2 regions of the Ornithinibacillus bavariensis genome follow, and region 1 is predicted to be linked to the other one. Evidence: a T-box and tRNA genes for the amino acid it is inferred to sense, from the RefSeq annotation. Region 1 holds a T-box; the other holds one or more tRNA genes.
What was found. The T-box of region 1 lies ahead of leuS (leucine--tRNA ligase). A T-box ahead of a tRNA ligase gene usually reads a tRNA of that ligase, here a tRNA-Leu.
Positions count from the first base shown of each region.

Region 1 (4,374 bases):
TTAATGATCCTCCTCTATTTTTTTTGAATAGCAATGATAAACGGTGGATTATTTTTCTGATTTATAAAACCATATCGTAGGACATCAAACTTTTTCTGGTCTAGTGAAATAACATACTTTAGTATTGAATTTTTTTCGTTTTCTCCACCGTCATGTCCGTAGTAAACAACAAGGATGATACGTCCATTTGGTTTTAAATAAGGTAAAACAGATTGAATAGCCTTTATTGTAGATTCACCTTTTGTAATAATGGACTTATCACTTTTCGGTAAATAACCGAGATTAAAAATAGCACCGCCTATTTTTCCTGCTAAATCCTTTGATAAATAGTTTTCCATATTAGCATGGCTGTCTAAAACAAGGGAAACATTCGTGCAATTATTTTCAATTAATAATTGATCCGTATTATTAATAGCTTTCTCTTGAATATCAAAGGCAATAACTTCACCATTTTCTCCAACAAGTTTACTTAAAAATAAAGTATCATTACCATTACCACAGGTGGCATCTATAACTGTTTCACCTGGCTGAATAATTTCTTCTAATAGGTGATGAGAATATTTTAATATGCTTTTCATTGCGATCTCCTTTAATAAATCAAATCTATTTAAGCATAGCATGGATAAATGTAATCGTAAATTATTGGCATTATAGGATGAAATCATATTATTCTTGATGTGTTCAAGCTAGAGATTTCCTAGTGTTATGTTATATTAATATTAATAATATTCTATTTATTGATTAAATTTTGTGAAACAATGAACAATCAAATAGGGGGAATGAAAGTGAAAAGTATTGTATCCTTGTTGGACTTTGATGGGGCATACAAGAGACAATCTTTCTATCATGAAGGCTCCTACAATTGGATTGATTTTAATGTTATGCAAAATGTTAGTTTATTCTGCGAGAAGAGTACCCTATTGAATATTGCTGATAAACTAAACGATTATCAAGAAAGCAGCGTATATTATTTAGGTAGTGGTAACTATCATTATATCTCCTATTTACTGCAATCTAAAATTTGTCAGCCGTACACACTAATTTTATTTGATCACCATACAGATACATTACCTGCACCTAGTCCGGATTTGATATCATGTGGATCATGGCTACTGGAATCTCTCAAGACGCTTCCTTTGCTGAAAAAGGTCTACATCCTTGGTGTAAGTGAGGAAGCATATCAACACATCCCTAACGCGTTTGACGAAAAAGTGGTTATTTATACGGAACAATCACTTCACACCAATCTAGCAGCTATAATGAAAGCGATAAAAAAAAATATCCCGACAAAAACCATTTACATCAGTATAGATAAGGATGTGTTGGATATGGAAGATGCCCTAACTGGTTGGGATCAAGGGACCCTGCGCCTTAACCAGCTCATGAAGCTGGTAACGGAGCTTATTGCTTGTAAGGAGATAGCAGGTGTGGATATTTGTGGAGAATACCCAGTGAATCCTACGAAGGATTTTCTATTAGAGACGACGAATGCAGTGTATAAGAATAATCAGGCAAATTCTTATATCCTTAAACAAATTTATGAGCGGATGAGCGAGATTGCATCGAATCCCTTATCCAAGGATAGCATGAAAGTGTAATGGTAATCGTACAAAAGATAAATTATAAAAAAGGAATATCTTGACAAAGCTAATAGTATTCATTACAATTCAATTTAAATATTGAAAAGCAATGCGAAGGAGTAGTAGTATTGATTTCAGGTAAAGAGAGGCAATGGTTGGTGTAAATTGCCCCTGATTATTTACGAACTCGCCTTCAAGGCTGCAAAAGTGAACCATTAGTAGCTTTTGACGTACATCCACGTTACGGATACAAGTGAGCGATTGATTCGTTAATTTGGGTGGTACCGCGGGAATAACAGCTTCTCGTCCCTTATTGGGATGAGGGGCTTTTTTTATTTTAAAAAAGGAGGGAAAATGATGAGCTTTAACCATCATGAAATTGAAAAGAAATGGCAAAAATACTGGCTTGAAAATAAAACCTTCAAGACAAATACTTCATCCAATAAGGAAAAATTTTATGCATTAGACATGTTCCCATATCCATCGGGAGCAGGCCTTCATGTTGGTCACCCAGAAGGTTATACTGCTACCGATATACTGTCTAGAATGAAGCGGATGCAAGGTTACGAAGTACTTCATCCTATGGGGTGGGACGCTTTTGGACTTCCGGCTGAACAGTATGCACTAGATACAGGAAATAGCCCAGCTGAGTTTACGCAAAAGAATATTAATACCTTTAAAAGGCAAATTCAGGAGCTAGGTTTTTCTTATGATTGGGACAGAGAAATTAGTACAACAGATCCGAATTATTATAAGTGGACACAGTGGATATTTACAAAGCTTTATGAAAAAGGATTGGCTTACATTGATGAAGTAGCTGTTAACTGGTGTCCAGCTCTAGGAACTGTGCTAGCAAATGAAGAAGTAATTGATGGGAAAAGTGAGCGTGGGGGTCATCCAGTAATTCGTAAACCAATGAAACAATGGGTACTAAAAATTACTGCATATGCTGATCGGTTACTTGAGGATTTGGAGGAGTTGGATTGGCCGGAAAGCATCAAGGATATGCAGCGTAACTGGATTGGTCGTTCTGAAGGAGCAGAAATAACCTTTAACATAGAAGGGCATGATAAAGCCTTTACAGTATTTACAACACGACCAGATACTTTATTCGGTGCAACATATGCTGTTCTTGCTCCAGAACATCCTTTGGTAAAAGAGATTACAACCGCAGATCAAAAGAATGCGGTACAGAGCTATTTGAATGAAGTTCAAACCAAATCGGATTTAGAAAGAACAGATCTTGCTAAAGATAAAACAGGAGTATTTAGTGGTGCTTATGCCATTAACCCAGTTAATCAGGCAAAAATGCCTATATGGATAGCTGATTATGTTTTAATGTCTTATGGCACAGGTGCCATTATGGCTGTACCCGCTCATGATGAACGTGACTATGAATTTGCTAGTAAATTTGACATACCAATCATTGAAGTGGTAGCTGGTGGCGATGTCGCAAATGAAGCCTATACCGGAGATGGTGAACATGTTAACTCTGACTTCTTAAACGGGTTAAATAAAGAAGATGCTATTGCTAAAATGAATGCTTGGCTTGAAGATAAAGGTTTAGGAACGAAAAAAGTGACATATCGTTTGCGTGACTGGTTATTCTCTAGACAACGTTACTGGGGCGAGCCAATACCAATTATCCATTGGGAAGATGGTAGTATGACTACGGTGCCTGAAGAAGAGTTACCATTAGAACTTCCAGTCATGACGGAGATTAAACCATCTGGTACAGGTGAATCCCCATTAGCTAATAGTGATTGGGTTAATGTGGTCGATCCTAAAACCGGAATGAAAGGTCGCCGTGAGACGAATACAATGCCACAATGGGCGGGTAGCTGCTGGTATTTCTTACGTTATATTGACCCAAATAATTCAGAAAAATTAGCTGATCCAGAGCTATTGAAAAAATGGCTACCAATTGATATTTATATTGGTGGAGCAGAGCATGCAGTACTTCACCTACTATATGCCCGTTTTTGGCACAAGTTCTTGTACGATATTGGTGTAGTTCCGACTAAAGAACCATTTATGAAGCTTTTCAATCAGGGAATGATTCTAGGTGAAGGTAACGAGAAAATGAGTAAATCAAAAGGAAATGTTGTGAATCCTGATGATATTATCGCATCTCATGGAGCTGATACACTTCGACTTTATGAAATGTTCATGGGTCCACTAGATGCATCTGTTGCATGGTCTACCAATGGACTTGATGGAGCAAGACGTTTCCTTGATAGAGTATGGCGTTTATTCATTAATGAGGATGGGAGCCTATCTAATAAAATAGTAGATGAAGAAAGTACTGAACTAGAAAAGGTATATCATGAAACAGTTAAAAAGGTAACCGAGGACTTTGAACATCTACACTTCAATACTGGAATTTCACAAATGATGGTGTTCATTAATGAAGGATACAAAGCTGAAAAGCTTTCTAAGAAATATGTTGAAGGCTTTGTGAAGATGCTTTCCCCTGTTGCTCCTCATATTGCGGAGGAACTATGGAGTCATCTTGGCCACGAAGGAACTATTAGCTATGAAGCTTGGCCAACGTATGACGCCTCTAAATTGGTAGAAAATGAAATTGAAATAGTTATTCAAGTATTAGGAAAAGTTCGTTCTAAATTGAAAGTCGCAAAAGACATTTCTAAGGAAGAACTTGAGAAATTGGCACTTGAAGATGAAGGAATTCAAGATTGGATAGCAGGGAAGACGGTTAGAAAAGTTGTTGTTGTACCTGGCAAATTAGTTAATATTGTAGCAAACTAATGAAAGAGGGCTTCTCATTAAAAAT
Region 1 is NZ_JBNPWZ010000001.1:810,401-814,774, forward strand. Features, by position in the region: gene HNR27_RS03840 (gamma carbonic anhydrase) at 1-1, opposite strand, end outside; gene mnmM (tRNA 5-(aminomethyl)-2-thiouridylate-methyltransferase MnmM) at 15-578, opposite strand; gene HNR27_RS03850 (arginase family protein) at 786-1,598, shown strand; T-box leader at 1,681-1,894, shown strand; gene leuS (leucine--tRNA ligase) at 1,938-4,349, shown strand.

Region 2 (4,374 bases), on a different contig from region 1:
CGCAACCAAACTTTTTAACTTACTGTGAAGAATTCACTTATGTAAAAGTTGAATATCAGTAATATGATAAAAAGTGGTCCGGTAGTTCAGTTGGTTAGAATGCCTGCCTGTCACGCAGGAGGTCGCGGGTTCGAGTCCCGTCCGGACCGCCATTTTCACAAAAAACTTAAACTTATCTATAACAAACATAACGGCTCGGTAGCTCAGTCGGTAGAGCAATGGACTGAAAATCCATGTGTCGGCGGTTCGATTCCGTCCCGAGCCACCATTTATGTCTTTTTCTTTTTTATGGAGGGGTAGCGAAGTGGCTAAACGCGGCGGACTGTAAATCCGCTCCTTCGGGTTCGGCAGTTCGAATCTGCCCCCCTCCACCATTTTAAAATTTTATAGTCATATTTTATACAGTAGGGGTATAGTTTAATGGTAAAACGAAGGTCTCCAAAACCTTTGATGTGGGTTCGATTCCTACTACCCCTGCCATTTTTATATAATGGCGGTCGTGGCGAAGTGGTTAACGCACCGGATTGTGGCTCCGGCACTCGTGGGTTCGATTCCCACCGATCGCCCCATATTGGGCTATAGCCAAGCGGTAAGGCAACGGGTTTTGGTCCCGTCATTCCTAGGTTCGAATCCTAGTAGCCCAGCCAAGCGCGGAAGTAGTTCAGTGGTAGAACACCACCTTGCCAAGGTGGGGGTCGCGGGTTCGAATCCCGTCTTCCGCTCCATATAAATGGCGGTATAGCCAAGTGGTAAGGCAGAGGTCTGCAAAACCTTTATCACCGGTTCAAATCCGGTTACCGCCTCCAAATTTACCTTTCTAATTTGTACTATCTTTTTAAACTCTTTTGTTTAAGTTGCTATTTTTATGGCAATTCAAACAAAAGAGTTTTTTTATTGTCCTGTTACAAATAAGTTTCATGTACTGTAATATATTTACTTTTTAGGGGATACTATCATTAGTTTAAGTATTTGGAGGTGAAACCATGGAAATAGAACATAATCCGCGATTAACTTCTGTAGAAATTTCACATATTTGGAATGCATATATGAACGATAGTCAATCTGCTTGTGTCTTAAAATATTTTATGAATTGCACAGAGGATCCTAATGTTAAAGAAGTAGTTCAATTCGGACTGAACATATGTGAAACTCATCTAAAAAAGTTAAAAGTATTATTTGAAAAAGAGAAATTTCCAATTCCAATTGGCTTTAATGAAAATGAAGATGTAGATGTTCATGCACCAAGAATTTTTTCAGATAGCTATATATTAAATTATATGCGTGACTTTGCTGCCATTGGTATGAATACGTATGGCACTGCATTAGGCTTTGTCGCAAGAGAAGATGTCTATGAATATTTTTCTACTTGTTTTGCAGAAACAAATAAATTGCATCGAATAGCCAAAAATTTGATGCTTGAAAAAGGTACTTATGTACGAGGTCCTTATATTCAGCCACCAGAAAAGTCAGAGTATGTAAAAAAACAATCCTTTTTAACTGGTTGGTTTGGTGAAAGACGTCCTTTAACTGCTATGGAAATTGCTAGTATATATGCAAACATACAGCGAAATGTATTAGGAGCTTCTACGATGATTGCATTTTCTCAAATTGCGAAGTCAAAAGAAGTTAAAAATTATACGATGAGAGGTAAACAAATTGCCTCTAAGCATTTGGAAGTATTTAATTCAATATTAAATGAAGACAATCTTCCAACACCTATGTCTTGGGCCTCTGAAGTAACAAATTCTACCGCTTACGTATTCTCAGATAAACTAATTATGTATCATACAGCCGCATTAATCTCGGTTAGTTTAGGTCATTATGGTATTGCTTTAGCAGGAAGCATGAGAAGAGATCTTTCTACCCACTTTATTCGGTTGAGTAGCGAGATTCTAAAGTACTCAGAAGATGGGGCAAATCTAATGATTGATAATGGATGGCTAGAACAACCTCCAAGAGCAACAGATAGGGATGCATTAGGAGATGGGTAGGAAATGTAATGGCCAGAGATAAAAGAGCTGAAGTGATATTTTGGAGTATTGCTTTACCAGGTTTTGGACAGTATTTAAATGGGAAGATTGTAAAAGGAACTGTATTAATCATTCTAGAATTTATTGTGAATGTAAAATCAGGACTAAATTATGCAATTCTTCCTAGCTTTTATGGTAATATGCAAGAATCCATTGTAAACACAGACTTTCAATGGTTAATGTTTTATCCATGTTTGTATTTATTCGCAATCTGGGATGCTTATCGGGATGCGGGGGGAGGGACATCGTCTTATTCCTTTTTACCCTTCGTATTCTCAGCATTTATTGGCACCATAGGTGTGGTGTACTCACCAGTATTCAATATTAATGGAATATATTTTGGAGTGATTTGGCTACCTATTCTATCTTTGATTTTAGGTTTTTTTATTGGAAAAGTTATTCAACTCATAGTATTAAAGTCGAAAAAAAGCCATACCGGTATATAGGTGCTTTAGATATTTCCAAAACTTTGTCATTGACTAGTTCACCTATTCCGTGCTATATTATTACTTGTCAGTCAAATATGGCACATGCCGGTGTGGCGGAATTGGCAGACGCGCGGGACTCAAAATCCCGTGTCCCTTGGGACGTGTCGGTTCGACCCCGACCACCGGTATCTTCAGGTTAAATTTAGTTGCGAAAGAAATAGTTGATTAAGCTCATAATCCTTGATGTTAAAGGTTTTATGAGCTCTTTTCTATTTTCTAAGTATATAATAGAAAATGATGTGTTTTAATAAATGTAAAAAGGCTCAAGAGGGTTGATACACCAATTTTCTTGAGCCTTTTTATATAATTTGTAAAAGGTAGAATCTTAAACAACTTAATTTATTTTCACCACTTTTTATCTCATGTCTAATCGAGTTATTTATTCATTAAATGATGGATTTATTCAATTAGCCCAAGTAATGTGAATTACTAACCCTTTTACACATCTTGGGTATCTCCGCGACCTTCGATAATGACCTTATCTGTTATTCTAGTACTTTAATAGTTTCAAGGAGTAGTAGTTATATTCTTATCTCAATTTTCTTTCTTTTCTTTTTTGCTTCTTTGGCCAGGTAAGTCGCATATTGAATCATTCTTTTCGCTACATCCATTTCCAAATAAAATAATATAGGTTGACCTGGGCGCCAATTCACTTCATAAATCCAAATCTTATTATGTTGATCAATCCCTATATCGATTCCAAGTTCGTCTAATGGTTGATCGTATAAACTATCAAAATGTGTTGAAAATTGTACAGCAAATACTTCTAAATAACGCTTGATATCGTAGTAGTTCTCATCAAATTGTTCCTGTAAAAAAGAAGTGATTACACTTGTGTAGCCCCCGCTACTTACATTTGACACAATTCCTTTGCTAGCAATGCGAGGATACATCGTTGTTAATGTCCATTTTCCTTCACCATTTTTTTGTACATGTAGGCGAATATCATATGATTGCCCTTGCTTAGTTTTCGATTGAATGAAAGGTTGTACTAAATAGGTCCTATCTTCTAATAAAATATCATCTAACCAATTCTCAAGTTGCCCTTCTGATAATACGTGTTTTGTTCCTGAATCAATTAGTAGATATTCATCTTGAATTTTTTCTATATAATGAACACCTTCACCTTTAGCTCCTGAAAGAGGTTTAACGATGATAGCGTTATATTTATCGATGTATGAAAGGGCCAAGTTAACTTCTTCAAATTCCTCGGAAGGTATTAAATAATTTTCAAAGATTTTCCCTTTTTTGATTCGATAATAAACGCTCATTTTATCTCCAATGGGGTGACTTGTAAAAGGAATTTCTTTTTCTAAAGCATCTACTATACGGTCTTGATTTGCGGTTAGTGTCCCTCCTGCATTGTATATAACGTCTGGATATCTGGTTTTACGTTCTACCCATACACCATTTTCATAAAATAATCCATTAATACGCCTTCTATTTAAATCTACTTTTCCTGGAGAAAAGTAGAAAAAATCTACTCCCTCCATTTTTGCTGCGGCTGCATATGCGTATGTTTTAAAAACAGTTTGCGGATCTTTCCGGTAATGTAGCATACCTATTGTGATCATCTGCATTCCTCCGATGATATTTTCAACTATCCTAAAAAGTTGCTTAACAAAACAGTGCATCCATTAAGATAAAAATAAATAACATCCTATTCATCTATGGTTTATTTCTATTATTCAACAGGTTTTAAATGAAACTTTATTTCTTTTGCAGCAGTTTTGGCATTCTTTTTGGCCTGTATTGATGAATATCCTGTTGCGATAATATATGCATATCGTTGTCCCATAGATATAGGCGGGGTAAGCAACCTACCTTTCCTAGGCTTTACATAAACTTCTTGAACA
Region 2 is NZ_JBNPWZ010000002.1:799-5,172, forward strand. Features, by position in the region: tRNA gene HNR27_RS03900 (tRNA-Met) at 1-8, shown strand, start outside; tRNA gene HNR27_RS03905 (tRNA-Asp) at 76-152, shown strand; tRNA gene HNR27_RS03910 (tRNA-Phe) at 193-268, shown strand; tRNA gene HNR27_RS03915 (tRNA-Tyr) at 291-374, shown strand; tRNA gene HNR27_RS03920 (tRNA-Trp) at 407-480, shown strand; tRNA gene HNR27_RS03925 (tRNA-His) at 494-569, shown strand; tRNA gene HNR27_RS03930 (tRNA-Gln) at 573-647, shown strand; tRNA gene HNR27_RS03935 (tRNA-Gly) at 651-725, shown strand; tRNA gene HNR27_RS03940 (tRNA-Cys) at 733-806, shown strand; gene HNR27_RS03945 (DUF3231 family protein) at 984-1,991, shown strand; gene HNR27_RS03950 (hypothetical protein) at 2,000-2,476, shown strand; tRNA gene HNR27_RS03955 (tRNA-Leu) at 2,563-2,646, shown strand; gene HNR27_RS03960 (YheC/YheD family endospore coat-associated protein) at 3,040-4,092, opposite strand; gene HNR27_RS03965 (ATP-grasp domain-containing protein) at 4,203-4,374, opposite strand, start outside.
Region 2: it has a tRNA-Leu gene. The T-box ahead of leuS (leucine--tRNA ligase) is inferred to sense a tRNA for this amino acid. The anticodon was not compared.